Regions from separate parts of the Halomonas sp. ATBC28 genome, predicted to be linked through region 3. Evidence: predicted binding sites of a transcription regulator. Region 3 holds the regulator's gene; each other region holds the start of a gene.

Region 1 (10,294 bases), on a different contig from region 3:
GCAGCAGCGAGTTGGAGTTGTTGGCCACGTTCGCCACGCTAAAATCGTCCAGCATATAGCTGGCGGTCAAACAGGCGTAGGCAATGGCAATAAACACAAACTGCCCCACCGCCATGGGCTGACCATAGGCCATCCACAGCGGGCGACGGGTGGCGGCACCGGCCAGCGGCATCACGGCCTGCACCGCCGCCATCAGCAACGCGATAATGAGGGCAAAGTGGCCAATTTCAGGAATCATTTTGATAAACATGTGCGCTCCGAACCAGCACTGGCGGTAAGGCAAGGCGGTTAAACGGTGGGTCTTAGTATTCGCTTGCTTGGGGTACGCCTTCTTCGTCCAGGCGTTTACCCACTTCCGCGGCTTTGGCCTGGTAGTCGGCTGGCGAATAGCCCGCCTCTTCAAGTGCCTGGGCGACTTCAGGGGGCATATAGTTCTCATCGTGGCGCGCAAGCACTTTATCGGCGTACAAACGACCATCGGACTGAAGCTCTCCGATCACTACCACGCCTTGGCCTTCGCGGAACAAGTCGGGCAGGATGCCGCTGTAGTAGACCTCCAGGTCATCAACGTAATCGGTGACGACAAACTCGACGTCCAGGCTCTCGGGGTCACGGGATACTGAACCCTCTTTCACCATGCCACCGGCGCGAATCTGCCGCTCCATGGGCGCGTCGCCCTGGGCGATCTGTACCGGGCTGAAAAACAGATTGATGTTAGCGCGCAGCGCGTACAGGGTCAGCCCCACGGCAATCGCGGCCAGCGACACAAGGCCCAGGATAATAAAGAGTTTCTGTTTACGTTTAGGCGTCATTGGGCGTTTCCCCTTGCGCTGTTTGCGCGTCTTGCACGGCGTTTCAAGCCTTTAATCAATTGGCGCTGTTCAGCACGCGCATGCCATACGGTGGCGAGCAGCAGTAGCGCTGTCACGCCCCAGGCAGACCACACATAAGGCGCGTGACCACCCATGGCGAGAAATTCGGAAAATGAGTCAAACGCCATTAGCGAGCCTCCTCTGCCGGTACTTTCACCACTTGGCCGGTCACCAATTCCTGTACCCAGCGTTTGTTAGCTTCGCGGCGCAAAATTTCACTGCGTGTGCGCATCAGCGTTAAGGCAATGAAAAAGCAGTAAAAACCCAGCACCATAATGACCAGAGGCAGCCACATTTCAGTAGGCATGGCCGGGCGCGAGGTCAGCGTAAATGAAGCGGGCTGGTGCAGGGTGTACCACCAGTCCACCGAGTATTTGATGATGGGAATATTGATCACCCCCACCATGGCCAGCACCGAGGCTGCCCGTGAGGCGCTATCGCGGCTGGTAAAAGCCCCACGCAGAGCAATTACGCCCAAGTACAAAAACAGCAAGATCAGCATTGACGTTAGCCGTGCATCCCACATCCACCAGGTGCCCCAAGTGGGCACACCCCATACGGCACCGGAAAACAGCGCGACAAAGGTCATAGCTGCGCCAAGAGGCGCCATCACCGCCGCCGCCATATCGGCGACTTTAATTTTCCAGACCATAAACACCAGGCCGGAAACCGCCATGGCAATGAAGATAGACTGAGCCAAAAAGGCCGCCGGCACATGGACGTAAATAATTCGGAAGCTATTACCCTGCTGGTAATCCGCTGGCGCAAACGCCAACCCCCACAGCGAGCCAGTGACGATCAACAGCGCCGCCGCGGCCCAAAACCAGGGCTGTAATTTGGCACTAATGCCGTAGAACCACTTGGGTGATCCCAGCTTATGTATAAAGGCCCACATAGCGTGTCCTGTCCTTAACCGTTAATACTGATACGCAGCGATGCGGCAATCGCCCACGGCGCCAACATGAGTGAGGCGGCGAGCAGCGCGCCCAGGATAGCCAGGTGTGCGGAGACACCCTCTCCAAAAATGGCCGCCTGCACCGCGCCTGCGCCAAAAATGAGCACCGGGATATACAACGGCAGCACCAGTAGCGAGAGCAGCACTCCACCCCGTGCCAAGCCAACGGTTAACGCCGCACCGATGGCGCCAATCAAACTCAAGCTTGCCGTACCCAGGGCAAGCGACAGCGCCAGCACGGCGTAGCTGCCCGCTGGCAGCGCCAGCATAATACCCAATATCGGCGCCATCAGCGCCAACGGTAGGCCTGTCAGCAGCCAGTGCACGGCCACTTTGGCCAAACTTAGCGCGACTAACGGCTGCGGCGCCAATAGCAGTTGCTCCAGACTACCGTCGTCATAATCGCTGCGAAACAGGCTGTCTAATGAAAGCAGCGCGGCTAACAAAGCTGCGACCCACAGCAAACCTGGAGCAATCACCGCTAACAGCTCAGGGTCGGGCGAAATAGCGATCGGGAACAGCGTGATCACCAGGGCAAAAAACACCAGTGGGTTGAGCACTTCGCCACGGCGTCTCAGCAATAGCGTTAAGTCACGCACGAGCGTGGCCTTCACTGCGGTCATTAACCCACCATTATGCTCACGCAGTGGCACTGCTGAAACCTGTTGAGCGGTCTCCGAACTTTGTGAAGAGCCGTGTGAAGAGCTATTTGAAGCGCCATGTAAAGAGCTGTGCAACCCTTTCTCCTTTACCCTAGGGATATCCGTCTGAGCAACGGTGAAGCGGTTAACTCGTGGTGTGTCGTTACTAACACGCAGCCCCCCGCCTGAGCGTGGGCAACCAGCTGTCTTTCTAGATCAGCGACGCCGTGGCGATCAATCGCGGTAAAAGGCTCATCCAGTACCCATAGGGCGCGCGGCGTTAACGTTAAGCGCGCCAGAGCCACACGGCGCTGTTGCCCTGCTGAGAGTTGCCCTGCGGGCACATCTTCAAAGCCTGCCAACCCAACCCGCTCAAGAGCTTCCAGGCGCTGATCTTCATTACCACTTTCCCCGCTTAACGCCTGATACCAGGCTAAATTTTCTAACGGGGAAAGCCCTGACTTAATGCCCGGTGCATGTCCTAAATAGAGCAAATTCGCGAGAAAATGTTCACGTGCTTCGTTCATCGCAGCGCCATTCCAGAACAGTTCGCCCTGGTAGTCACTGAGCTGGCCGGAGAGAATTTTCAGAAGGCTGGTTTTACCACTACCATTGGGCCCTTCAATTCGCACTATCTCGCCGCTGCGAACCTCCAGATCCAACCCTTGAAACAGCCAGCGGTCATCGCGTTCACAGGCAAGCTGGCGGGCTTGTAGACACAGGCTCAAGCGTCTCTCCTGGCATATTGATTTCGCGTCGAACTCTACACGTAAAGCCCCTTTCTCGCCACTCACACAATGCGGCGCTGGGTCGCAGCGTGACCTTCATCAATATGTCGTGAGAGCAATTATCTCTGGCACTGTATGCAAAAACAGGTCTACAATGAAAACCACTGTATGAAAGAACATGCAATGGAGATTCTTTGATGACCCTATCGATGGCAGCACCTACCGTTACGTTTGGCCGTAGACAACCGGCACCGCGCCCTTACGCAATGGCGCCTAGCATTACCCGACGCAATACCTATGCACTCAAAGTGCGTGGCAATGCACTGTGTGATTGCAACTTGTTCGATGGCGATGTCATTATTATCCGGCGCTATCAACACGATACCCAGACAGAAACTGCCGTTGCCGAAATAAACCAGCAAACGATCGCCTTGAGGCAGCTCTCTATCAGTCGCTTTGGCGTAGAGCTATGGCCAGAAGATACTTTGCAGCCAGCGCTATTTTTGCACAACCGGGATATTCAGGTACTCGGCATGGTAATGGGTGTGAAAAGTGAGACTACCTTTACGGAGCATTAATGCGCTATCGGGTTCCCGAGTTACCCACAGGGTCATGGCACACGGCTGACATTGAAGTAGAAAAGAGCCAATTTATCACCTGGATCTGCCACGCTCCCGATATCAACGCATTCACTACTCTGCTGAATGCGGCGAAAACCGCGCATCCTAATGCCAGCCACCACTGCACTGCCTACATTGCCGGGCCACCCGGCGAGCAAAATCTGATTGGCTTTTCCGATGATGGCGAGCCTGGCGGCACCGCTGGCCGCCCCATGTATCAGGTTCTCCAGGGGAGCCAACTGGGCCAGATTGGCTGTGTGGTCATTCGTTATTTTGGCGGTACAAAGCTCGGCACCGGTGGCTTAGCCCGCGCCTACGCTCAGGCGGTTAGCCATGCCCTTGAGACACTAGCTACCCGGGAAGTGGTTGAGCGCGACACCTACACCCTGCGCCTTACTTTTGCCAATGAAGCGATTGCCCGCGCCTGGTGCGAAGAGCACGACATCCCTATTGAGCAAGCCGACTACGATGGTGATGGCGTTCGCCTGACCATTGGCTGGCCACGGGACTGCCCGCTTGACCTTGCCCCGCTAGAAAACCGCTTGAAGAGTGCTATTGAGGTTCTCTCTGCACCAAAGGCATAACGCAGCAGATGAAAGGGCCCCATATGTCATTGCGAGGAGCTTGCGACGCGGCAATCTCGTTCTGCGGTGGCAAACAAACCGAGATCGCCGCGCTTCGCTCGCGATGACACTCACCGGCCATTGCGAGGAGCCTGCGACGAAGCAATCTCAAGCCTACCCTGAGAACCAACCCCAGATTGCTTCACTGCGTTCGCAATGACACCCCTATGTCGTTGATGGCAGAGGACTAGTTAACCCAGGTATTTAATCATTACCCCGGCCGCGACTGCCGACCCAATAACACCCGCCACGTTGGGGCCCATGGCATGCATCAGCAGGAAGTTATGTGGGTTGGACTCCAGCCCCACCTTATTCGCCACCCGCGCTGCCATAGGCACGGCGGAAACGCCCGCGGCACCGATCAATGGGTTGATGGGCATTTTGCTCACCAGGTTCATCAGCTTGGCCATCAATACCCCAGCGGCCGTGCCGATACCAAAGGCGACAATACCCAGACCTAATATCCCCAGCGTCTCAAATGCCAGGAAACTCTCGGCCATCAGTTTGGAGCCTACCGACAGTCCCAGGATAATCGTGACGATATTGATCAAGGCGTTTTGCGCGGTATCCGACAAGCGCTCGACTACGCCACACTCACGCATCAGATTACCGAAGCAGAACATACCGAGTAGCGGTGCCGCATCGGGCAGAAACAGCGCGACCAGAATCAGCAGCATCAGCGGGAAGATGATTTTTTCCAGCTTGGAGACCGGCCGCAACTGGGTCATCTTGATTTGACGCTCTTTATCGGTGGTCAGCAGACGCATGATGGGCGGCTGTATCAGCGGCACCAACGCCATATAGGCGTAGGCAGCCACCGCGATAGCACCCAGCAGCTCCGGCGCCAGCACGCTGGAGACGTAGATGGAGGTCGGGCCATCCGCCCCGCCAATAATACCAATGGCGGCGGCCTGATTGAGCGAGAAATCCATGATGCCCATCGAGGTGAGCGCCACGGCACCAAACAAAGTGGCAAAAATGCCAAACTGAGCGGCCGCACCTAAAAACAGCGTGCGCGGATTGGCCAGCAGCGGACCGAAGTCGGTCATGGCGCCCACACCCATAAAGATAATCAGCGGGGCGATACCTGAACCAATTGCTACTTTATAGAAGTTGTAAAGCATGCCATCGCTATAGCCGACGCCCACGGCGATATCACGTGCGGCACGCACCTGATCCGGTGCGACGCCATCGTGGGCTATCACTTTTAACGATTCACGCCAGGCTTCCGCATTCGCTAACGGATCCAGCGTCGCGCCCAGCGCTGCCGCTATCTGCTGTAGCACTGCGGGTTTCGCCACCTCGATCGCTTGGTCTAGCGCTGAAATCGCCAACCCTGCTTCGGGAATATTGGCCAGAATGCCGCCAAAGCCAATCGGCACCAGCAGCAGCGGCTCAAACTTCTTATAAATGGCCAGGTAAAGCAGCAGTAGCCCCACCATGATCATGACGGCTTGGCCAAGCTCAAGGTTATATAGCCCAGAGCCTTCCCATAACGTTACTAATTTATCCATTACTGGGCCCTTAGAGCTCGATCAGCGCATCGCCTACGGCTACGCTGTCGCCCTCGCTGACGTTAACCTTAGACACAGTGCCTGCGATACTGACACGCACTTCGGTTTCCATTTTCATCGCTTCAAGAATGATCACCACATCCCCTTCAGCGACTTTATCGCCAGGGCGAACATTAACCTTGAAGATATTGCCGGCCAGCGGCGCATCAATGCTCTCACCAGTGGGTGCAGACACTTCCTCTTTGGGGGCGCCAGTGCTGGCCGCCGTTTGCTCCTGCACTTCGCCCAGTTCACCACCTTCAGACACTTCCACCACGAAGGCTTTACCGTTGAGCTTAACGGTATAGGTTTCCGGGCCACTGCTAGCCACTGGCGCTTTGCTTTCCACCTTGGCGGGTGTCTTTTCAGCACTTGCGTCAGTTGCCTGGGGGGCAGGTTCAAAGGCGTCGGGATTGTCGCGGTTTTTAAGGAACTTCAAGCCGATCTGCGGGAACAGCGCGTAGGTCAGAACATCATCTACTTCGCGCTTGCCTTCGGCCAAGCGAATGCCTTCAGCGCTAGCCTTCTCTTTCAGTTCGGCAGCCAGCCTATCCATTTCCGGTGAGAGGTTATCCGCCGGGCGACAGGTAATCGGCTCGCCGCCTTCCAAGACGCGCTTTTGCAATTCGGCGTTGAAGGGTGCTGGGGCAGCACCATATTCACCTTTGAGCAGCGCCTGAACTTCCTTGGAGATCGACTTGTAGCGCTCGCCCATCATCACGTTCATGACCGCCTGGGTGCCGACGATTTGCGAGGTGGGCGTCACCAGCGGAATAAAGCCAAGATCTTCGCGCACGCGGGGAATCTCGCTGAGCACGTCGTCCAGCTTATCGCCCGCGCCCTGCTCTTTCAGCTGGCCTTCCATGTTGGTCAGCATGCCGCCGGGCACCTGAGCAATCAGGATGCGCGAATCAATACCACGCAGCGAACCTTCAAAGGCGGCGTACTTCTTACGTACTTCGCGGAAGTAACCGGCAATATCTTCCAGCAGCTCAAGATCCAGACCGGTATCGCGGCCGGTGTCTTTCAGCATTGCCACCACTGACTCGGTGGGGCTGTGACCGTAGGTCATCGACATGGACGAGATCGAGGTGTCGACGTTATCGATGCCCGCTTCTACCGCTTTCAAAATAGTCGACGTAGAGAGGCCGGTGGTGGCATGGCAATGTAAATGCACCGGAATCGATAGCTCTTTCTTCAGCCGGGAGACCAAATCAAACGCTGTGTAGGGCGTCAATAGCCCCGCCATATCCTTGATAGCCAATGAATCTGCGCCTAAGCCGGCAATGGTTTTGGCGAGATCAACCCAGCTATCCAGGGTATGTACCGGGCTCACGGTGTAAGAGATGGTGCCCTGGGCGTGACCTTCGACGTTACGCACCGCCTGAATGGCGCGCTCTAAATTGCGCGGGTCATTCATGGCATCGAAAACACGGAAGACATCAACGCCGTTGGTTTTCGCCCGCTCGACAAACTTATCGACAACGTCATCGGCGTAGTGGCGGTAGCCCAGCAGGTTCTGACCACGTAGCAACATGGCCTGAGGTGTATTGGGCATAGCCTCTTTTAATGCACGAATGCGCTCCCACGGATCTTCGCCCAAATAGCGGATACAGGCGTCATAAGTGGCCCCACCCCAGGTTTCCAGCGACCAATAGCCAACGCGATCCAGTTTTTCGGCGATCGGCAGCATATCGTCCAGCCGCATACGTGTAGCGAATAGCGATTGATGGGCATCGCGCAGCACGACATCAGTAATGCCTAGAGGGCGTTTTATTTCGTTCATTGTCATGGCTCACAGTAGAGAGTTGTAAGTTTGTAGTAAAAATAACAAAAAAATAGCCACAAAAGGGCCAAAATGAAAAAAATCGAGAAAGTTAACGACGCCGGCTTGAGCGATAACGATGCACTGCAGCACTGATCACCGCCATGACCTCGTCATTTTGCGCAGAGGAACCCGAAGATGGCGACGATTTATTGCCCGTATTAACAGCCACAGGGGCGGGCTGAAAACGCCCAACAAGCTTCGACATCAGCGTAACGCTAATGACCAAAACAGTAAGAAAAACAAACACTACGCCCATACCGAGCGCCATCAACGCCAGCCCTTCTTGCAATAGTTCTAGATCCTGCATAAAGCGATCTCCTTGAAGCCCGGTGTCTTGAAGCACAGCTCAAGTACCATTTTTACGCACATCATGACGCCAATACGGTGAAAGGCGCTTGGCGCAGTAAGGGGAATGCACTAACCTGCCACACTCAGAATAGAATGCAATGGCGCGATAGTGGAAGTCATGGTTGTTAATTTACTACAAAACGGCAGAATCGGCCTAGCCCCGATGGAAGGGGTAATCGACGCCCTGACTCGTGATCTGCTGACCCGGCATGCCGGGTTCGACTGGACGGTCACCGAGTTTGTACGTGTGGTCGATGCGCGCCTGCCGCCAAGAGTGTTTTATAAACACTGCCCCGAGCTTGCGCAACCGCCTGTGGCCACACCAAGCGGCATTCCCGTGCATTTACAGTTACTGGGCTCTGACCCAGTCGCCCTGGCGGCTAACGCGCGCCAGGCGCTTAGCCTGGGCGCGGTGAGCGTCGATCTTAATTTCGGCTGCCCTGCCAAACTGGTTAACCGGCACGATGGCGGCGCCTCGCTGTTACGCCAGCCTGATCGCGTCTATAAGGCGGTTAAAGCCGTTCACGACGCTTTAGAGGGGGAAATCCCGGTAACCGCCAAGATTCGCCTGGGCTTCGCTAATCGCCGTTTAGCGGTGGCCTGCGCCCAAGCCACCGAAGCGGGCGGAGCAGCACAGCTGGTCGTTCATGCACGCACCCGAGACGAGGGCTACCGCCCACCGGCACACTGGGAGTGGATCGGCAAAATTCGCCGCCAAGTGAGCATCCCCGTGGTCGCCAACGGCGATATCTGGACACTGGAAGATTACTGGAAAGCCCGCACCCTGTCAGGGTGTCGCGACGTGATGCTGGGACGGAGCGCCCTGGCCGATCCTTGGCTGGCGCCACGCATTCGCCACTGGCTGCAAACCGGCGAGCGGCTACCTGAGAGTAGCTGGGCGATGCGCGCCAACGTGCTCAAAGAATACGCCGCTCTACAGCGTCAAAAGCTACCCGACCGCGTCGTGGTCTCTCTGGTAAAGCAGTGGCTTGCCCAAATGCGCCAAGGAAGCAGTGAAGCTGAACAGAATTTTCAGCGCGTAAAGCGCATCACCGAGTTAGACCAACTGCTCGACAGCCTTGTTGTCGACGAACAGCAAGCTGCAATGGCTTAGCCCTTCTTTCGCACCACCCCTTTAACAGGCAAAAAAAAGCGCCCTACCGCAAAGCGGGGGCGCTACAAACGATCGCAAGACCGGGGCGCGAGCGACTTCCGGTCAGGCTAGAAACTGGCGGTCAGACTGGAAACAGAAAACCCGCTCTCAATAAGAGAGCGGGTTTTGGAATCTGGCGCGCCCGGGAGGATTCGAACCTCCGACCCCCTGATTCGTAGTCAGGTACTCTATCCAGCTGAGCTACGGGCGCGTAACGTTTTACTAACGTTTACTTTTACTGCGACCAAGACTATTACAAATACTGATTAATGCAATTAGCCTCTGGTACAACTAACTTTAAATACAGCTAATCTCAAATACGATTAACCATAAATGCAGTCAGCATAAAAAGGTGGCGCGCCCGGGAGGATTCGAACCTCCGACCCCCTGATTCGTAGTCAGGTACTCTATCCAGCTGAGCTACGGGCGCATACCTTGTGACCATGCACTTTTTAACAAAGTAAAAGCACTTACTGGCCATGCGATTGGCGGAGAGAGAGGGATTCGAACCCTCGATAGGGCTATAAACCCTATACTCCCTTAGCAGGGGAGCGCCTTCAGCCACTCGGCCACCTCTCCTCAACGGCACGGCGCGAATATTACCGATTTAGTCTTCTTGTGTCTAGTCTTCTACGGATTTTTTTCGCACCGGCCATATCTTACATATAAGCTTACGCTTTAAGCATCGTTTCATCATGCGAGCTCGCAAGGCTTATTCCACTTCATTTTCACTGTTTCGTTCACGCTGAATACGCTGGTAAATCTCTTCACGGTGAACTGCCACATCTTTAGGCGCATTTACGCCGATACGTACTTGATTGCCTTTCACACCTAGCACGGTGACGGTGATTTCATCACCGATCATCAGCGTTTCGCCAACACGGCGAGTTAGGATGAGCATGGCTGATCTCCTTTTCAGACGTTTTATGCAACGGGATATGTCAGCCGGAGGCAACACCATGCCATTATGCGA
Region 2 (10,294 bases), on a different contig from region 3:
TTGCCCATGGCCAAAAAGCCCAGCTGCTGCTGCACCTCTTTACTCAAGCGAAGCGCGGCTTTTTGACGGCTCTCGCTGAGTTTTTTTGCCGCTTGGCGGTAGCTCTCGCGTAGCTCGACAACCCGTGCACTGAGTGCCTCCAGGTCATTGCCACCCTCTTCTAGCTGAGAGACTTCCCGCTGTAGCTCAGCATGCAGGGCGCATAGCTCTTCAGGAGCAACGTGGTGCTTGCGGGCAATTCGATGGACGTCGGTCATTCGCTCTTCAACCCAGGCGAGCCGCTCAGGGTCTAATTCGGTGGTGTTGGCAAGGCGATTGAGTTCGCTGGAGGCCTCTTCCACTTGAATGCGCGCATCGCTCAGCATGGCAAGGGTGTTTGCCAGGGTGCCTTTGTCACTGCCTGGTAGCGCGCTCAAGTGGGCGAACGCTTGGTTGAGCAAAGAGAGCGCGCCGCCCTCGTCGCTGGCGCAGCAGTCGGCGGCGAACTGGGTTTCGCGCAGGGTCTCTTCCGCGTGAGCCAGGGTGTGCTGCTCCTCTTCTAGCGTGGTTAATTCACCCTCCGCTAAACCGAGCTGATCCAGCTCTTCTACTTGGTAGCGCAGCAACTGCCGTTTGGCCTCAACTTCACTGCCTTCTTCGCTTAGCTTCTTCAAGTGCCGACGCGCACTGCGCCACTCGCGGAACGTTTCGGCTAATTGAGTGGTGGCATCGTTTAGGCCTGCGTAATCGTCCAGCAGGGCAAGGTGGGTCTCTTCGCGCATCAGCGCATGGTGAGCATGCTGTCCATGAATTTGAATCAGCTGCTCGCCGAGGGATTTTAGATCCGAGATAGTCGCGGGTTGGCCGTTAATCCAGGCTTTGGAACGGCCGTTGGCGGTGACCACACGGCGCAGCAAGCATTCCTCAGCGGGGAGCTCCCGCGCCGCTAGCCACTCGATGGCGGCGGGCAGGTGTTGAATGTCGAAGCGTGCGGAGAGGTCCGTACGCTCGCGGCCGTGACGCACGCTTCCGGCGTCGGCACGCTCGCCCAGGCAGAGCCCAAGGGCGCCTAACAGGATCGATTTGCCCGCGCCGGTTTCCCCGGTAATCGCGGTCATACCGCCGGTCAAGTCGAGTTCCAAGTGATCGACAATGGCGAAATCTTGAATAGCTAGCTGAGTAAGCATGGCGCCTCCTGAGGCGGTACAGCATAGAAGCTGGATACTTATCCAATAGTTGTTGATTTATACAGTAGTTAATAACTCACTTCAATGCACCTCTTGAGATGGAATTTATGGCCCCCATATAGCGTGCATGATCAGTCAAAGCGAGTGACTTAAAGCTTACTTCTTTGCGCGCCGCCCGCGTGGCCGCGCTCTACTTTTTAGGAGCACAACATGGCGAAAGAACCGCAAACACCAATGGACGATGAGCTGGCCCGCCACGAGCAAGACGCCGATGGCGCCGAGCAAGCAGCTGAGAAGGTTGCTGAAGAGCGCTTGATGGAGGGCGAACTGGAAGGATTGATCAATGACGAAGAGGCGCTAGAAGACAGCGTCGACAACCCGGAAGCGGAAATGCTGGCAGCCCAAGTAGGTGAGTTAGAGCAGAGCTTGGCCGAAGCCAAGGATCAAGCCCTTCGCGCCGCCGCTGAAGCGCAAAACGTGCGCCGTCGTGCGGAGCAGGAAGCGGAAAAAGCCCGCAAGTTTGCCCTGGAGAAGTTCGTTAAAGAGCTGCTGCCAGTGGTAGATAGCCTGGAAAAAGCGCTTGAGACCATGGAAGAGGGTGCATCGGAAGTTCATCGTGAAGGTGTTTCCATGACCTTGAAAATGCAGCTGGATGTACTCAACAAGTTCGGCGTTGAAAGCATTGAACCCCATGGTGAACCCTTCGACCCGCAAGTGCACGAAGCCATGACCATGGTGCCTAACCCGGATCTCGAACCGAACACCGTGATGGACGTTATGCAGAAAGGCTATTTACTCAATGGACGCCTGGTGCGCCCAGCGATGGTTGTAGTGAGTAAAAAAGCCGATTAAGCCACTGGCGGCACAGAGTTTGAAAAAAGTGTGTGAAAAAAAGCCCTTGAAATGTCAGCGGCGGCCCCCAAATAAAGGGCAACCCCGCGGGGAAACCCGCAGACAAGCTTTAAAAACTAAATTTTCAGTTTTGTAACAACCGAATTCGAGGTATTGCTATGGGACGTATAATTGGTATCGACCTGGGCACCACTAACTCTTGTGTGGCCGTGCTCGATGGTGACAGCGCTAAAGTTATCGAAAACGCCGAAGGCGGTCGTACGACGCCTTCTATCATCGCCTACACCGATGATGGTGAAACGCTGGTAGGTCAGGCGGCTAAACGTCAGGCCGTTACTAACCCAGAAAACACCCTGTACGCTATCAAGCGTCTAATTGGCCGTCGCTTTAAAGACGACGTTGTCCAGAAAGACATCAAGATGGTGCCGTACAAAATCAGCGAAGCTGATAACGGTGATGCTTGGGTTGAAGTAAAAGGCAAAAAAATGGCACCGCCGCAGGTAAGCGCGGAAGTGCTGAAGAAAATGAAGAAGACTGCCGAAGACTACCTGGGCGAAGCAGTCACCGAAGCGGTCATTACCGTACCGGCCTACTTCAACGACAGCCAGCGTCAGGCGACCAAAGACGCCGGCCGCATTGCCGGTCTGGACGTTAAGCGCATTATTAACGAGCCGACCGCTGCCGCACTGGCCTACGGTATGGACAAATCCCGCGGCGACAAAACCATCGCGGTCTACGACCTGGGTGGCGGCACCTTCGATATCTCGATCATCGAAATTGCCGATGTCGACGGCGAAACCCAGTTTGAAGTGTTGGCCACCAACGGTGATACCTTCCTGGGCGGCGAAGACTTTGACTTGGCGCTGATCAACTACCTGGTAGACCAGTTCAAGTCTGACAGTGGCATTGATCTGTCTGGCGACAACTTGGCCATGCAGCGTCTGAAAGAAGCTGCCGAAAAAGCCAAAATTGAGCTGTCTAGCGCTCAGCAGACCGATGTGAACCTGCCTTACATCACCGCCGACAACACTGGCCCGAAACACCTTAACGTTAAGGTGACTCGTGCCAAGCTGGAGTCACTGGTCGAAGAGCTGGTTCAGCGCTCGCTCGAGCCGTGCAAAATGGCCCTGAAAGATGCAGGCCTATCTGCCTCTGAAATCGACGAAGTGATCCTGGTCGGTGGCCAGACACGTATGCCGATGGTGCAGAAGAAAGCCGCTGACTTCTTCGGCAAAGAAGCACGTAAAGACGTTAACCCGGACGAAGCGGTTGCCGTTGGTGCCGCGATTCAGGGCGGCGTACTGGGTGGCGACGTTAAAGACGTTCTGCTGCTCGACGTTACCCCGCTTACCCTGGGTATCGAAACCCTGGGTGGCGTGATGACGCCGCTGATCGAAAAGAACACCACCATCCCGACCAAGAAGACACAAACCTTCTCAACGGCGGATGACAACCAAACGGCGGTGACCATTCACGCCGTGCAGGGTGAGCGCAAGCAAGTGTCGCAGAATAAGTCGCTGGGTCGTTTTGATCTTGCTGACATTCCGCCTGCACCGCGCGGTGTGCCGCAGATCGAAGTCGCCTTCGACTTGGATGCCAACGGTATTCTGAACGTATCGGCAAAAGACAAGGCCACTGGCAAAGAGCAGTCGATTGTCATCAAGGCGTCTAGCGGTCTGTCCGAGGAAGAAGTCGAGCAGATGGTACGTGATGCTGAAGCTCACGCCGAAGAGGACAAAAAGTTCGAAGAGCTGGTGCAGCTGCGTAACCAAGCTGACGGTATGATTCACGCTACGCGCAAAACGTTGGAAGAAGCTGGCGACAAAGCGACTGACGACGAGAAGCAGGCGATTGAAACGGCCATCAGCGAGCTGGAAGAAGCGGTTAAAGGTGACGACGTCGATAACATTCAGAAGAAACTGGATGCACTGACCGAAGCCTCTGGCCAGCTAGCCCAGAAGATGTACGCCGAGCAGGCCGAAGCGGCGCAGCAAGAGGGCGGTGAAGGTGCCGAGAACGCGGGCACCAAGCCGGAAGAAGACGTGGTTGACGCCGAGTACGAAGAAGTCAACGACGATCAGAAAAAGCAGTAACATCCTCTTTCTGCCAAGGAAAGCGGTGACGCGGGAGCTTACTCCCGCGTTGCTGTTTCCGCAGCCAAGACGCACGTAGTTAAGTATCACGTAGTTAAATATACAGTTGAATACATAGCTAAATGTGCAGTTGAGTGCGTAGCTAACCAGGAGGCGTAGGGCCTATGTCCAAACGCGATTATTACGAAGTCCTGGGTGTCGAAAAAGGGGCCGATCAGAAAGAGATCAAGAAGGCCTATCGCCGTCTGGCGCAAAAATTCCACCCTGATCGAAACCCGGACGATACCACCTCCGCGGAAAAATTCCGCGAAGTGTCCGAAGCGTATGAAGTGCTTAGCGACGGTGAAAAACGCGCTGCCTATGACCAGTTCGGCCATGCGGGCGTTGATGGCCAAGGTGGCGGCGGTTTCGGCGGTGCTGGCGCTGGTGATTTCAGCGACATTTTCGGCGATGTGTTTGGCGATATTTTTGGCGGAGGTGGCGGTCGCCGCCGTGGCCCCAATGCCCCGGCACGCGGTTCCGACCTGCGTTATAACCTAGAGCTGGATCTGGAAAACGCCGTTTCAGGCACCACGGTGGACATTCGTGTGCCGCGGCATATCGAGTGTGATCGTTGTGATGGCGGCGGCGCTGAGCCCGGCTCTTCTAAAGAGACGTGCCCTACCTGCCACGGTCACGGTCAAGTACGTATGCAGCAAGGCTTCTTTGCCGTGCAGCAGACTTGCCCGACCTGTCATGGCTCTGGCCAGCACATTAAAGTGCCGTGCCATAAGTGTAATGGCGAAGGCCGTGTACGTGAGACACGCACGCTGTCCGTTAAGATTCCGCCCGGTGTGGATACCGGCGACCGTATTCGCTTGAATGGCGAAGGCGAAAGCGGCGTGAACGGTGGCCCGCCAGGGGATCTGTATGTGCAGGTGGCGATCAAGCCGCACCACATCTTCCAGCGTGACGGCAAGCACCTGCAGTGCGATGTGCCGATCAACTTTGTTGATGCAGCGCTAGGTGGCGAGCTTGAAGTGCCGACGCTAGATGGCCGCGTGAAGCTGAAGATTCCGCCGGAAACCCAAACAGGCAAGCTGTTCCGCCTGCGCGGTAAAGGCGTGAAGCCCGTGCGTGGTGGTATGCCCGGCGACCTGCTGTGCAAGGTGGTAGTGGAAACACCGGTGAAGCTTAACGACGAGCAGCGCGACCTGTTGCGCAAGCTGCAACAAAGCTTCGACGACAGCAATAGCCACAACCACTCGCCGAAGAAAACCGGCTTCTTTGACAGCGTGAAAAGCTTCTTTGAAGATATGAAGCCGTAAGTCTGAGATAATAGTAAGCAGTTAGGTGTTTAGTCCAAAAACCCTCGGTTCACCGGGGGTTTTTGCTGTTTAGGAAATGCTGCACGCAATGGATCACCTTGAAGAACGGCCCACCATGGGTATTTTGCTGCGGATACTGTCAGGCGCCCTGTTTACCGGGATGCTGGTGTGTATTAAGGCAGTCAGTGACGAAGTGCCTGTGGGGCAGTCGGTGTTTTACCGCTCGCTGTTTGCGCTGCTGCCTATCGTCGTTTTCCTTTTGCTGCGGCGGGAGTTTCCCCGTGGGCTGGCTACGCGCCGTCCGCTGGGGCATGCGCTGCGCTCTGGGATGGGGGCGGCGGCAATGTTTGCCTCCTTTGCCGCGGTGGCGCTGTTGCCAGTGGCCGAGGCAACATTGCTCGCTCAGCTTACCCCGGTCTTTATGGCGATTGGTGGTGTTCTGCTGCTGGGGGAGCGCTGCTCGCTTAATCGCGCGGGTGGTGTGGTGCTGGCGCTTGCCGGGGTGGCCGTGCTGATTTTGCCTGGGCTCAATGCCAGTTCCAGTAACGGCCAAGTGGCCGGGTATGCGCTAGGGGCGTTGGGTGCGCTGCTAACGGCAGGTGCTTTATTAACCGTCAGGCGTATTTCACGCACCGAGACAGCGGCTTCAATCGCCTTCTACTTTATTTTGGTGGCCGCGCTAGCCGGGCTGGCAACGCTCCCACTGGGCTGGGCAGCACTCAACCGGGTAGAGTTTTCGTTGTTGGTGCTCTCGGGTCTGTTTGGCGGTGCTGCGCATATCGCGATGACATTAGCTCTACGCTACGCCGAGGCGTCGCGTTTGGCACCTTTTGAATATATTGCCCTGGTGTGGCCTGTGCTCGCCGATTGGGTGCTGTTTGGAATACCGGTCTCCAGCGGCTTCCTGCTAGCGCTACCGCTGATGTTAAGTGGGGTAGCGCTAGCGGCGATGGAAGGGCGGCGGCTTAGGCAAAGGGCTAGATAGCGGCTTCGACGATAAGCTGCGGCTGGCCTTTCGAGCAGGACTCGATGCGCGTAGATACCCGATAAACCTGACGTAGCAGCGCAGGGGTAATCACTTCAGCAGTGGAGCCGCAGGCGATCAAGCGGCCATTTTCGAGCATCATGGCGGCATCGGCGAAACGTAGTGCATGCCCCAGGTCATGGAGCGCCACCAGAATCAGCATCTGGCGCTCATCGGCTAACCGGCGCAGCACCGTCAGCAGGCTGATCTGGCGGTTCAAATCGAGTGCCGAGGTGGGCTCATCCAGCATCAGAATCTCGGGCTCTTGCACCAGGGCCTGGGCAGCGCTGACCAACTGGCGCTGCCCGCCGCTAAGGTCGCCAATATCCCGTTCGCCAAGGGCCGTAATGCTGAGCTCCTCCAGCGCGCGATCAACCTGCGCTAAATCCTCAGGCTGCACTTTTAATCCGCGCCCCTGCATACGTGCCAAAAGCACTGATTCATATACCGTCAGCACGGCCTTGGCGCCGGTGTCCTGGGGCATATAGCCCACGGGGCGTTCGGCGCTGGTGCCGCTGATAATCACTTCGCCTTCGCCTTTCAATAGTCCTAACACGCGGCGAAAAAGCGTCGATTTACCCGCTGCGTTGGGCCCTAGCAGAGCGACGACTTGCCCCCCTTGAAAGCAGGGCGTGGTGATATCTTCCAGAATGGGGCGACGCCCATAGCGGGCGGATACACGGTTCAGTTGTAGGGTTACCATGAGGCCTTCTTGTGGTTAAGCACCAGAAACAGAAAGAAGGGAATGCCCACCAGCGAGGTGATAATGCCAATGGGGATTATAGTGCCGGGGATAATGACCTTGGAGATAACTGAGCCAACGGAGAGGATGAGCGCGCCGCACAGCGCCGAACCGGGCAGGAAGAAGCGCTGATCTTCACCCAGCAAAATGCGCGCAATATGCGGCCCCACCAAGCCAATAAACCCAATGGTGCCCACGAACGCCACCGCGATGGCGGCAAGTAGTGACACCAGCACCAGCACTTCCAAACGCAGCGCGCGGGGATTGACGCCCATGCTCTCGGCTTTGGCGTCGCCCAGGCGCATGGCCGTCAGCGCCCAACCATGCCGGGCAAGCAGCGGCATGGATAAGGCAAGAATGCTAAGGGCGATCCAGAACTTGGGCCAGGTGGCTTTGGTTAAGCTGCCCATCGTCCAAAACACCACCGCGGAGACCGCTTCCTGGCTGGCAAAGAACTGAATCAGCGCCATCAGCGAGTTGAAGATAAACACCATGGCGATGCCGAGCAGCACAATCGTCTCTACCGTCACGCCGCGCTTAAGGCTTAAAGCATGAATTAAGAACGCGGTGAACATGGCCATCACGAAGGCATTGATGGGCACCACAAACTCAATGGCTGCGGGAACAATGGCGACACCAAAAGCAAGCCCCAACGCGGCGCCAAAACTGGCTCCGGCGGAGATCCCCAGGGTAAACGGGCTGGCTAGCGGGTTGCTCAGAATGGTTTGCATCTGTGCCCCGGCCACCGACAAGCTGGCGCCCACCACTAGCGCCATCAGCGCTACCGGCATGCGGATTTCCCAAACAATAACTCGGGCCTGCTGGCTGACGCTGTCTGGTGTGAATAGCGCTGCGACCACTTCACCCAGACTATAGCGGGCAGGCCCCAGCGCCAGATCAACGCAAAGGCTAAAAAACAGCGCTAGAACCAGTGCCGCCAATATCATTTGGCGGCGGAAAACCTGGCTATGGTAGAAGGCGCGCCCCTGTGAAAGGCGTTCTGTTACCGCCGTTTCCGTCATCCTCGTATCAGTCGTCATGGAGTGATATCCAGTAGCCGGTTTCATAGTCGATGGGTAAGAAGCGCTCGTGTAGTTCTTCCATCGTGGCGTTGGGATCCAGGTCTTCAAATAGCTCTGGGTGTAGCCATTTGGCTAGCTGTTGCACGGCCACAAAGTAGTAGGGGCTATTGTAAAACTGGTGCCAAATGGCGTGGAAGTTACCTGATTCCACCGCCTTGATGCCGGTCATCGCGGTGCGCTCGGTCAGTGCTTCAAGCTTAGCGCGAGCGCTTTGCAAATCAGACCCTGGGCCTACGCCGACCCAGTTGCCACCCGGCACGTAGGCGTCCCAGTTGCCGCCGGTGACAACCACATGATCAGGGTTGGCAGCAATAATCTGTTCAGGGTTCAGGTTGCCGAAACTGTTAGGAATGATGCCATCGGCAATATTGCTACCGCCAGCCAGGGTGACATAGTCGCCAAAGTTGGCAGGGCCAAAGCTCATGCAGCACTCGTCGGAGTAGCCACCGGCCCGGTCAATAAACACGCTGGGGCGCTCTGGGTTCGCTTCGGCGATGACATCGGTTACCCGTGCCAACTGTGTCTCGGCAAACTCGATGAACTCTTCCGCCGCCTCTTCATCGTCCATGATCTGGCCGATGATGCGCATGGAGGGAATGGTGTGTTCAATCGGGTCTTCGCGAAAATCCACATAGACGATGGGAATGCCGAGTTGTGCCAGCTTGTCGTCGTAGGCGGCGTCTTCTGTGGCAGCTTTGGCCTCGATGTTCATCAGCACTACGTCAGGATTAAGCGAAGCGGCCTGCTCTACGTCAAAAGTGCCGTCTTTAAAGCCGCCAAAGGTGGGGATCGCTTCAATCTCTGGGAAGCGTTCGGCGTAACGGGCATAGTTGTCGGGATCCGCCTGAGAAAAGTCTTCGCGCCAACCGACCACGTGGGCAAAAGGAGCTTCAGGTTCGAGTAAACCGAGCAGATAAATTTGCCGCCCTTCGCCTAAAATAACCCGCTCGGCAGGGCCATCCAGAGTGATTTCGCGGCCAGCGACATCGGTGACGGTGATAGCGTCAGCCATAGCAGTGGCGCCGCAAGCAAACGTGATAAGCGTACCAAGCAGGATTTTTAAGCGCGGAGAATTGAGCATTTTTTAACTCGTTGGTCGATATTGGTTAACAGGGCGGCATCGCTGATGCGCATTAACGGTGATAGCACAGAGATGCAATTGCTATTGTAACTGATTAGCGTTTGGGCGGCATTATTGGGGTGCCGCGCTTAATGGTCAACATGCTACGCTTTACACTGAGCATTTATCCTACGGTGATGGCTTCACATATTTGGCTCTAACGGCAAGACATTGTTGAAGGATTACTTGGTTTGTAAGTACTTACATTTTTTGGAGAGGCCGCTATGCCTTTATCTCGAGTCGAAGTTGCCACGCCTTCCGCCGAGCGTTTAATTAATCGGCTCTGTAAACACTGGGCGCATAAGCTGGAGGTCGAGCAAAGCGATCAGCAGGCCACCATTACGTTTGCCACTGGCACCTGCTTAATGGTTGCTGAGGCCGATAAACTGGTGGTGGCCCTCGAAACCCTTGAAGAGGAGCATCTGGATGAGTTGGAGGGGGTCGTCGAGCGCCACCTAATGCGTATGGCCGGTGATGAAGAGTTGGCGATTGTGTGGGAGAACTAGATAACGACTGGTCAGCCATAAACGGAGAGCGTCGAAGGCATCGATGGGTCTGCTATAATCGCGCTGATTTTGAAACATAAGTCTTACGCACTGAAACCTAGAGCTCAGGAGTTCGCATGACCCGAATTGCCATTGTAGGCGTGGCTGGCCGCATGGGCCGTACGTTGGTAGATGCTGTAGAGCAAGATGCTGAGGCGACACTAGCCGGCGGGATCGTGGAGCCAGGTAGCTCCTTGGCGGGCGCTGATATTGGCGAGCTTGCGGGTGTCGGGAAGCGCGGTGTTGTCGCGGTCGATTCGCTCACGTCGATTGTCGATGAATTTGATGTGCTGATCGACTTCACGGCCCCTCAGGTCACGCTTGGTAATCTGGCGTTCTGCGCAGAGCACGGCAAACGTATCG
Region 3 (10,294 bases):
GGCGCGCACGGCTATAGCGCAACTTAGCGGGGCGCTTAGAATTGATTCCGTGGCATGCCTCCATCACTTCAAGCGCGGAGGCTCGGTCATTACATACCAGCAGCATATCGCAGCCTGCTGCCAGCGCTGCCTGGGCACGCGCTTTGGGGTCTCCCGCCTCGTGGGCGCCGGCCATACTCAGGTCATCTGAAAAAATGCAGCCTTTGAAGCCTAGCGATTCCCGCAGCATGCCCAACCAGTTGGGTGAAAAGCCTGCTGGGCGCGTATCAAAAGCACTATAAATAACGTGTGCAGGCATAATCCCATCTAACTGTGAAGCTAACTGGGTAAAGGGCACAAGATCGTGCTGTTTCATCACTTCTAGCGGGCGATCGTCTATCGGCAATGCAACGTGTGAGTCCGCCGCGACACCACCGTGGCCGGGAAAGTGCTTACCCACAGCGGCCATACCGGCATCGTGAAGCCCCTGAATAAATGCATTGCCCAGCTGGGCTACGTGCTGTGGGTCACTGCTGAAACTACGATCACCAATAACGCTGGATAGACCGCTCTCCACATCAAGTACCGGGGCGAAGCTCAGATCCAGACCGCAGGCAGCCATCTCCATCCCTAACAACCAGCCGGCATCTTTAGCTAACGCCAGCCCCTCTCCCTGGGCAGCGCGGTAACACTCGCCGATACGCGCCATGGCAGGCAGGCGTGTTAACCCCTCTTTTATGCGCTGAACGCGACCGCCTTCTTGATCCACGGCAAGCAGTAAATCAGCACGCACACGGCGAATATCGCTGCAGAGCTTGCGAACCTGATAGCCATTTTCAACGTTGCGGGCAAACAAAATTACGCCCCCTACCGTCGGTTCTAGCAGCAAGCGTTTTTCTGCAGCCGTCAATTTTGGGCCTTCAAGGTCAAGCATGACCGGGCCTAACGGTTGAGTCATCGTGATAGGTCCATGAAAAGGGGCGATGATTCTAGACGATCGTCTAGCGGTGTCAAAATCTGATCAGTCAAAGGACTGGCGTCCACCGTGCAACCAAACAGGGGTGCCCGGCAACGCTAACGAAAAGATATAGAGCAAATCACTATTGCGTAAACGAATACAGCCGTGGGACGCAGCAACGCCCATGGGCTCGTCAGGCGGCGTCCCGTGCAGGTAAATATAGCGCCGTTGCGAGTCCACCTGACCACCGCGGTTCACGCCCTTTTCCAAGCCACACAGCCACAGTATGCGGGTCAGAATCCAGTCACGCTCTGGATGCTCTTCGGCGAGTTCGGGCGAAAATGTCTCGCCCGTCCAGCGGCGACCTCGAAACACCGCATTTTCGGGCATATCACCGCCAATGGCCGCGCGCACATAGTGCCACCCGCGAGGGGTTTTACCACTGCCGTTGCGCTCCCCGCTTCCGGCAGCACCGGATGAAATAGAACACTCATGGAGCACTTTTGGCCCTCGCCAACAGCGCAGCAACTGTTCGGTAGTATCAATCTCCAGCCAGATATGTTCCGTTGGAGGTAGCTCAGCTAGCGTAGGAGTTCGCATGTTTTCCTTCTTCTGGCTTGGCACCGTCAAGGGCTATGGGTAACGGCGCATTCATAGCAGCCACCACTACCGGGAGCAATCGCCTGACCAAATCACGCACAGAGACCTGCTCGTGGTAATCCTTCTCCGCGATATCGCGTAGCGCATCGAGGCCAGACAAGGTAAAGATTACCGTGCCGAGCACAAAGTGTAGCCGCCAAAAACGCTCGGCGTCAGGCAGATCCGGCGTTGCTTTGCGCACAAGCTCGGTGAAGCGTGTAAACACATCGCCATACTCTTCCTGGATATAACGTCTTAGATGTCCCTGTGCTTGACTGTAGGCAAGACCCAGCAGGCGCATAAACACTTTCAAACTATTGCGCTCGGCGGGCACCGCGAGAACGGTAGTTGCCATGGTCTCGAGCAGTGTTTCCAGCGGGATAACGCGCCCGGCGTGTTGGCCCTCGAGCTCATCTAGAGCAGTATGAAAGCGCTGACTAAACGGATCCAGGTAGCGGGCAAAAACGGCCTGAATCAAGGCTTTTTTGGAACCAAAATGGTAATTAACAGCGGCTAAGTTAACCCGCGCTTTGCTAGTGATGTTGCGCAGCGAAGTTTCAGCAAAACCCCGCTCTGCAAACAGCACCTCGGCGGTGTCGAGTATACGGGTCACCGTATCAGATTGAGCCATGTCGCTCTCCAGGGAAACAGTTGTTTAAAACATAGCAAAATACTATGCCATAACGTAGGCGGGCTCAACGCTTGATTTATTGACAAAATGTGACGTATTAAATAAGCAGAAACTTAGTTTCAAACGATTAGAAAAATTGCATAGACATCGGCAATAGGCACTGACAAGCCATATACTGGACAGAGGAACATACTGTATACTTAAACACTTATTGATTAAGTCGACATTTAACTTGTTACTGTCTATTCACTATTTATGGAGTCTGGTATGTCGCGTCCGCTAACCGCTCGCCAACAGCACGTGTTTGATTTTATCGTTAAGACCATGGGCGAATTTGGCTACCCTCCTACCCGCGCCGAGATTGCCAAAGCACTTGGCTTCCGCTCACCCAATGCGGCTGAAGAGCACCTGCGCGCGCTGGAACGCAAAGGTGTTATTCGCATTATCCGCAACACCTCTCGCGGCATCCGCCTGCCCAACCAGGAACCTCAAGAAGTCCTGGATAGCGCAGTCACCGCCTTACCCACAACCAACGTGGAAGCCCCACCCACTGGCCTGCCTGTGATCGGGGAAGTAGCTGCCGGCAGCCCCATTTTGGCCGCCGAACATATTGATCGCTACTGCCCGCTACCGGCCGAGTACTTCACTCCCAAAGCTGACTATCTGCTGCGCGTACGCGGCCTTTCCATGAAGGATATTGGCATTTTGGAAGGTGATTTACTGGCGGTTCATCGCACTGACCGGGTTCGCGATGGCCAGATCGTGGTTGCCCGCCTGGACGATGAAGTAACGGTTAAACGCTTCAAACGCCAGGGGCACCAAGTGACGCTGTTTGCAGAGAACCCTGATTTTGCGCCCATTGAAATCGACCTGCGCTCTCAAGCGCTCGATATTGAAGGCGTTGGAGTCGGCGTAATTCGTGGTGGCAACGGCCAGGCACTCGGCTAATAAATCCGCTACTGCAGGTCGATATAGCGGTGGTCATTGAAGGTGGCCACCCAGTTTGGGTGATAGACCAGCAGGATGCTCAGCAGCATGCCAGTAATAAATGCCTCTGAAGGCATTAGCAGTGGTAAAAAACGCGCATACTCCTGGGCGAGATAGATCGCCTCAGGGTCTGTACCCGCGACGATAATCAGCACTACCGCCGCCAAGCCTCCTCCCAGCGTTGCCAGCGCCGCGCCAAAAAAGCCGCAGGCAAACAGAAATACCATCAAGTTATCCGGCAGGCGGCGATCTACCAGCCGCCATACCGTGCCAATAACGGCCGCCGGGACGATCCCGGTAACCAGCACATTTGCCCCCAGCAACATCCACTCATTGCTGCCAATCACCACCATGGCAATGTTGATCAGCACGTTGCTAATCAGCGCTAATGGCGCTTTAAAAACGAGTGTCATCAATACTGTAAAAACAAGGTGTAGCGTTAGCCAATCAACAGCCTGGGCACGAAGCTGCCACATCAGCATCACCGCCAGCGTAGCACCCAGCCAGCGGTGCTGAAGCGCTGAATCCGCTATCAACACCTGCCAGGGCCGCCCCCAAAGCGCCCATGCGATCACTGCTAACGAGAGTAGCCAGGTGAGCAGCAGCGCCCAGGGCGCTAATACACTTTGCGCGAATGACATGGCTGCCTCTCAGGTTGATGAGCGTTAGCTAAATACCACTGTCTTGTTACCGTGCACCAGCACGCGGTCTTCCAAGTGCCAGCGCAAACCGCGAGCGAGCACGGCTTTTTCTACATCACGTCCAAAGCGCACTAAATCCGTGGGTGTATGGCAGTGGCTAACGCGATGGATATCCTGTTCGATGATAGGGCCTGCGTCGAGTTCCTCGGTCACATAGTGGCAGGTAGCGCCAATCAGCTTAACCCCCCGCTGGTAGGCCTGGTGGTAGGGCTTAGCCCCGGCAAAAGAGGGCAAAAAGCTGTGGTGAATATTGATCACTCGCCCCGCATAACGCGCGCACAGCTCAGGGGGCAGTATTTGCATATAGCGCGCCAGCACCACGCAGTCGGCGCGGGCACTGTCGATTTCGGCCTGAACCTTGGCAAACGATGCTTGCTTATTGTCGGGGTCGACCGGTACATGGTGATAAGGAATACCGTACCACTCCGTCAGCGAACGCATATCATCATGGTTGGAGATAACCCCGACAATGTCGCAATCCAGTTCCCCCGCCTGCCAGCGGTAAAGTAGATCTACCAAGCAATGTGACTCCCGCGACACCATCAGCACTACGCGCCTACGCTGCTGGGTATCCACCAGCGACCACTGCATATTGAATTCGCTGGCTATCGGTTCAAATGCCGCGCTCAGCGCTTCCGCCGACATACCTACCGAATCCGCCAGAATTTCGTAGCGCATAAAAAAGCAGCCGGTTTCTAAATCGGAGTGCTGGCTGGCTTCGGTAATGGAGCCGCCCTGCTGGGCAATAAAGCTCGATACCCGTGCAACAATACCCACCCGGTCAGGACAGGAAACTACTAAACGATAATAATGAGACATGTGAGCTACTCTTGACCTATTGCTAAGTTAATTATGACAAACCAGCGGCTTAGGTCGCATAGTGTATCGGAAGGCCATGGATGATTGTTAGCTGCCCCTGCCTTCCCGTATAGTTAAGTCACTACTTTTTAGGTTTTTCATAACAGATGCATTCACCACGCGTTCAAATTCGTCCCCGTCGTCGTCCACCGCTGCGCATGTTGCCGCTGGGGGGATGCGGTGAGATTGGAATGAATCTAACGCTATACGGCTATGACGATCACTGGATAGCCGTGGACTGCGGCATGATGATCCGCCAGGATCTTCCCAACTCGCCACTGCAGGTACCCAATCTTGATACGCCGAAAGCACTAGAGATCGTGCCCAAAGCGCTATTTATCACCCATGGTCACGAAGACCACATTGGTGCCGCAGCCTGGCTATGGCCGATGTGGAACTGCCCCATTTACGCCACCCCGCTGGCGGCAGGCCTGTTGCGGCTAAAATTTGCCGAGCATCAGCTTAGCAGTGCGGCTATCCATGTCATTGAACCTGGCGAGGCCCTAGAGAGCGGGCCATTCACGCTGCGCTATTTACTTTTAACCCACTCCATTCCCGAAAGCTGTGCGCTAATAATGATGGCCGGTGGCTATCGCGTTTTACATACCGGCGACTGGAAACTCGATCCTGAACCGATTATCGGCACGCCGATCAGTGCAGCCCTCTTCAAGTCCCTTGCCCCGGTTGACTTGGTAGTGGGCGATTCCACTAACGCCCCCATGCCCGGGCACTCCGGCAGCGAGGGGGACGTCGCCCGCGCCCTGACAAAAACCCTCAGCAACTGCCAGGGCCGGGTGGTGGTCTCCTGCTTTGCCAGTAACCTTGCCCGGGTGTTAGCGATAGGGCGCGCCGCTCAGAAGTGTGGCCGACGCATTAGCTTGATGGGCCGTTCAATGGAGCGCATGGTCAGCGTTGCCCGGGGGCTCGGCTATATGGATGATTTACCGCCGCTGGTGCCCAATCATGACCTAGGCTACCTCCCCCCGGATGAAGTGGTGATTATCGCCACCGGCAGCCAGGGCGAACCCCGTGCTGCGCTACAGCGTCTCGCCCAGGGTCGCCACCCTTTTGTGGATCTTCAGCCGGGCGATAACGTTATTTTTTCGGCTAAAGCCATTCCTGGCAATGAACGCCCCATTGAACAGCTTAAAAAGCGTTTGGCGCACTTAGGTGTCAACCTCTACGACGAGTTCAACCACCCTGAGCTGCACGCTACCGGGCACCCCGCCCAGGATGAACTGATCAAGCTGTATCAGTGGGTCAGGCCAAAACATCTCATACCGGTGCATGGCGAAGCACGCCATCAGCAGGCTCATCAGACTATTGCCAAACAGCTAGGCATTAGCGCTCCATTGGCGCCGGTGAACGGCGATCTAATTTGCTTTGACAGTCACGGGCTGCGCTGTGAGTCGCGCTATCCGCAGCCGCCCTGCATAGTCAGTCAAAACAGCGTGGTGCCCCATCCTGGTCTTGACGTGCACGACGCCAACAAGGCCCGTCGCGGTAGCTTATACTTAGCGCTGCCAGTGACGGCGACTGACACTGGATGGGCGCGTATTGGCCGTTTGATGCTGGATGCCTCGGGGGCCAGCCCGCTGGATGAAGATAGCTTTAATGATTGGCTGGATGATCAGCTTGAGGAGATTGCAGCAGAGACGCTTGCCGACTTGCGCCAAGCATTACAGCCTCGCATGGTTCAGTGGCTGGCGGAGCATATGCAGCACCTGCCCGACGTGCATCTACAGATTATGGCCGCCGAAATGCCAGAACCTGCTGCGTATGAAAGTGCCGCTAACCGTTAGAGCGGCATCATTCAACGACGGCTATAAAACCCAGATTGCTTCACTGCGTTCGCAATGACAGTTTCGTGTCACCGCGAGGAGCCTTCTTATTATGTCATTGCGAGGAGCGCAGCGACGCGGCAATCTCAACCAGCGGTGGCGCCTACCCCCGAGATTGCTTCACTGCGTTCGCAATGACAGTTTCGTGTCAGTGCAACGAGCACAGTGACGCGGCACTTCACTCCCACCGCGCTGCGTCCTGTTGATCAGAGTGACGCTCTTTGACCCAATACTCGCCCTGGGCAGAGTGCTCTTTCTTCCAGAAAGGCGCCTGGGTTTTCAGGTAATCCATAATAAAATCGCAGGCTTCGAACGCCTCACGCCGGTGTGCGCTGGCTACGAGTACGCGCACAATCGGATCGCCTGGTCCCAGGTAACCGACACGATGAATAATCCGCACCGCTTGGAGCGACCAGCGCTGCCAAGCCTGTTCACCAATCTCCGTCAGCGTACGCTCGGTCATGCCCGGGTAGTGTTCCAGCGTTAACCCTGTGACGTCCGGCGTTTCATTAAAATCACGCACTAAGCCGGTAAAACACACCACCGCGCCAATATCACTACGCCCCGCCAAGGCATCGTCATAGCCGTAGTCCATTGGAAACGGGGCTGCTTGAATCGTTACTTTAATATCCAGCTTATTATCCACCCTCACCCCCCTGTTACTGGCGGGAAAAACGCCACTTCGTCATCATCGGTCACTAACGCCTCGTCATTGGCCATGACCTGATTAATCGCACACAGCGTACGCCGGTCGGTGAGTTGTTTAAAGCGACTATCCTGCTCGGCCAGCGCGGCTTTTAATCCACTAATGTCGCGGCTAGCCAGTTGATCGAGGCTCACGACGGTCTCACTTTCGCCTACCCGCTCGCGCAGTTCGGCTAAAAACTTAACCCGCACACAGGGTGAAGGGCAGCGCTCCCCCAAGCTGACTTCTCCGGCTACGCCGTCACCGGTAACAATCGGCGCCTGGGTGCTCATACGTTGGTAGTCGCCACGCTGACCACCTTGCTTGCTCTCGAGTTGTATAGCCTCGATACGCATACCTTTATCGACCGCTTTGCACATATCGTAAAGCGTCAAACAGGCTACCGAGACAGCGGTAAGGGCTTCCATTTCGACCCCGGTGCATCCATTCAAGCGACACAGCGAGGTCACATGAACGCAGGATTCGGCCACATCAATATCGAACTCAACAGAAACCTTGGAGAGCGCCAGTGAGTGACAGAGAGGAATCAGCTCATGAGTACGTTTGGCCGCCTGGATACCAGCGATACGCGCGGTGGCCAACACATCGCCCTTGGGCAGTTCACCATCGCTAAGTAATTTCAGCGTTTCAGGCTGCATTATAATGCGCCCGGAGGCGACTGCTTCGCGGCGGGTTTCCAGCTTATCGCCGACGTCCACCATATTGGCTTCGCCACGGGTATTAAGGTGGGTCAGATGCATGTTGTCACCATTGCTGTTTTGAAGACATATGTTTTGAAGACGTATTTTTTGAAGACATCGTATCGTTTTTAGCGCTTAACCAGGTTACTACCCATTGTGCAACCGCTTCGCTATCGTCTAGATCTAACTGAGCCACCGAAGCCGCCAGGTCGATAGGCGGTGGCGCACTGAGAGCGACTGCCTCAACCCATCGGCCGGTTAAAATATCCACATCGCCAATCCCTTCGCGGTATAGCACCAGCTTGGGAATCGGCCAAGCCTTGAAGCCTTCGACAATCACCAGGTCAGGTTTGTGCGGCACCATCATGGCAATTAGCTGGGCTAAATCAGGCTCTTCCTGGTCAGGGGTTTCCTGCATCAGCGCAAAGCGCTGACGGGAAGCCACCAGTATCGGGGCGGCACCTGCGCTACGCAGCTTATAGCTATCCTTGCCGGGCTGGTCGACATCAAACGAGTGGTGAGCATGCTTGATGACAGCGACGCTCAAGCCATACTCCCTTAATCGTGGCAGCAGCTTTTCTAGCAGCGTCGTTTTTCCGGTACCGCTCCAGGCAGCAATCCCCAGTATGGGAAAAGGTGCGGTTAGTTCGTTTTCCATGCTGCCTAAACTCCTGATGATCACTCACGCTACCATTCTAACGATTCACACAGCGTTATAGAGGATGACTCTACTCGCCCTCTTGCTCACGGGGTAATAGCCAGTTCAACGCAATACCCACCAAAGCGGCCAGGCTAACGCCCTGCAGCGTAAACTGGCCTCCACCAAACTGCATGCCGCCAATCCCGAACACCAGTATCAGCGAAACCACGACCAAGTTGCGCGGCGCCGTCAGCGACTGTCCTGCACGTACCAGTGTGTTCATACCGACCACCGCAATGGAGCCAAACAACAGCGTCATTATACCGCCCATTACCGGGCCAGGAATGGTCTGCAGCAACGCGCCAAGCTTGGACACAAACGCCAGCACAATGGCAATAATCGCGGCAACAATCATGTACTTGGGATTAAATGCCCGAGTAAGCGTTACCGCCCCGGTGACTTCCGAGTAAGTAGTATTCGGCGGCCCGCCGAACAGCGCTGCTACGCTGGTCGCCAGCCCATCGCCTAACAGAGTTCGATGCAGGCCAGGCTTTTCCAGGTAGTTTTTGCGGGTCACCGAACCAATGGCCACCATATCACCAATGTGTTCTACCGCTGGGGCAATCGCGACCGGAATCATAAACAGAATGGCAGCCCAGTGAAAACTGGGTGCGGTAAAGCTGGGTATCGATAACCACGCCGCCTCATGCACTGGCGTAAAGTCGACTACCCCCATCAGCAACGCTAAAAAATAGCCGGTGATAATGCCCCCCATAATCGGCACTAGGCGAAGTAGCCCGCGACCAAAAACGGCCAACACAAGCGTGACTAGCAAGCTGGTCATTGATAAGAAAATCGCCGCGCCATAGCCGATATTGTCGCTGGTTTCACCGGTCGCCATACTTACGGCCACCGGCGCCAGCGCCAGGCCAATCACCATAATCACCGGCCCCACCACCACAGCGGGCAGCAAGCGATGCAGCCAAGCGGTGCCTTTTAAGCGCACAACCTGAGAGATCGCCACATAGACCAGCCCCGCTGCCATTAGCCCGCCCATGGTTGCCGAAACGCCAAAGCTCGCCACAGAGCCTTGAATAGGCGCTATAAAGGCAAACGATGAGGCTAAAAACACCGGCACGCTCTGCTTGGTGACCCCATGAAATACCAAGGTTCCCACCCCAGCCGTGAACAGCGCAACGCTTGGGTCGAGTCCTGTCAAAAGCGGTACTAACACCAAGGCGCCAAACGCCACAAATAGCATTTGTGCGCCGGTTAAAATGACTTTTGGCCACGACTCAGCCTGACTGGCAGCTTCACGCATAAGTGAATTCCTAGTGATTATTCGATTGTAGGTGTGCAAAAAAATGCCCCTGACGCTAAGCGTAAGGGGCAATCAATATAAGGACGCTTAGCGCGTTCCGAAAATCTTATCGCCAGCGTCACCTAATCCGGGGACGATGTAGCCATTTTCGTCGAGGCGGTCATCGATTGAGGCGGTGTAAATTTCAATATCGGGGTAAGCGTCCTGCACCCGCTTGATACCTTCAGGGGCCGCGACGAGCACAATCACCTTCATATGCTCACAGCCACGCTCACGCAGCATATCCAGTGTTGCGACCATCGAACCACCGGTGGCCAGCATGGGATCTATCACGATCGCCATGCGCTCTTCGA

The links. Region 3 encodes LexA, which represses DNA repair genes until DNA is damaged. Its sites were predicted from a motif close to TACTGTNTANNTANACAGTA; they were not measured.
Region 1: E0L35_RS17245 (S24 family peptidase) is a predicted target of LexA. The motif match lies at 3,326-3,345, and genes of this name have one in related genera.
Region 2: recN (DNA repair protein RecN) is a predicted target of LexA. The motif match lies at 1,214-1,233, and genes of this name have one in related genera.

The regions. Positions count from the first base shown of each region.
Region 1 is NZ_VCQL01000015.1:72,274-82,567, reverse strand. It holds gene E0L35_RS17275 (heme lyase CcmF/NrfE family subunit) at 1-250, opposite strand, end outside; gene ccmE (cytochrome c maturation protein CcmE) at 303-812, opposite strand; gene ccmD (heme exporter protein CcmD) at 809-1,000, opposite strand; gene E0L35_RS17260 (heme ABC transporter permease) at 1,000-1,767, opposite strand; gene ccmB (heme exporter protein CcmB) at 1,782-2,450, opposite strand; gene ccmA (cytochrome c biogenesis heme-transporting ATPase CcmA) at 2,576-3,196, opposite strand; gene E0L35_RS17245 (S24 family peptidase) at 3,394-3,774, shown strand; gene E0L35_RS17240 (YigZ family protein) at 3,774-4,400, shown strand; gene E0L35_RS17235 (sodium ion-translocating decarboxylase subunit beta) at 4,631-5,953, opposite strand; gene oadA (sodium-extruding oxaloacetate decarboxylase subunit alpha) at 5,964-7,778, opposite strand; gene E0L35_RS17225 (OadG family transporter subunit) at 7,870-8,127, opposite strand; gene E0L35_RS17220 (tRNA-dihydrouridine synthase family protein) at 8,287-9,282, shown strand; tRNA gene E0L35_RS17215 (tRNA-Arg) at 9,456-9,532, opposite strand; tRNA gene E0L35_RS17210 (tRNA-Arg) at 9,675-9,751, opposite strand; tRNA gene E0L35_RS17205 (tRNA-Ser) at 9,808-9,900, opposite strand; gene csrA (carbon storage regulator CsrA) at 10,034-10,222, opposite strand.
Region 2 is NZ_VCQL01000023.1:54,070-64,363, reverse strand. It holds gene recN (DNA repair protein RecN) at 1-1,166, opposite strand, end outside; gene grpE (nucleotide exchange factor GrpE) at 1,377-2,018, shown strand; gene dnaK (molecular chaperone DnaK) at 2,177-4,111, shown strand; gene dnaJ (molecular chaperone DnaJ) at 4,276-5,418, shown strand; gene E0L35_RS21400 (DMT family transporter) at 5,507-6,403, shown strand; gene E0L35_RS21395 (ABC transporter ATP-binding protein) at 6,396-7,145, opposite strand; gene E0L35_RS21390 (iron ABC transporter permease) at 7,139-8,224, opposite strand; gene E0L35_RS21385 (ABC transporter substrate-binding protein) at 8,214-9,347, opposite strand; gene E0L35_RS21380 (DUF2218 domain-containing protein) at 9,611-9,892, shown strand; gene dapB (4-hydroxy-tetrahydrodipicolinate reductase) at 10,009-10,294, shown strand, end outside.
Region 3 is NZ_VCQL01000027.1:37,687-47,980, forward strand. It holds gene nagZ (beta-N-acetylhexosaminidase) at 1-937, opposite strand, end outside; gene E0L35_RS22590 (L,D-transpeptidase) at 1,001-1,537, opposite strand; gene E0L35_RS22595 (TetR/AcrR family transcriptional regulator) at 1,515-2,207, opposite strand; gene lexA (transcriptional repressor LexA) at 2,475-3,155, shown strand; gene E0L35_RS22605 (energy-coupling factor ABC transporter permease) at 3,164-3,835, opposite strand; gene purU (formyltetrahydrofolate deformylase) at 3,860-4,714, opposite strand; gene E0L35_RS22615 (ribonuclease J) at 4,945-6,555, shown strand; gene moaE (molybdopterin synthase catalytic subunit MoaE) at 6,773-7,240, opposite strand; gene moaC (cyclic pyranopterin monophosphate synthase MoaC) at 7,243-8,040, opposite strand; gene mobB (molybdopterin-guanine dinucleotide biosynthesis protein B) at 8,045-8,638, opposite strand; gene E0L35_RS22635 (uracil-xanthine permease family protein) at 8,709-9,941, opposite strand; gene upp (uracil phosphoribosyltransferase) at 10,029-10,294, opposite strand, start outside.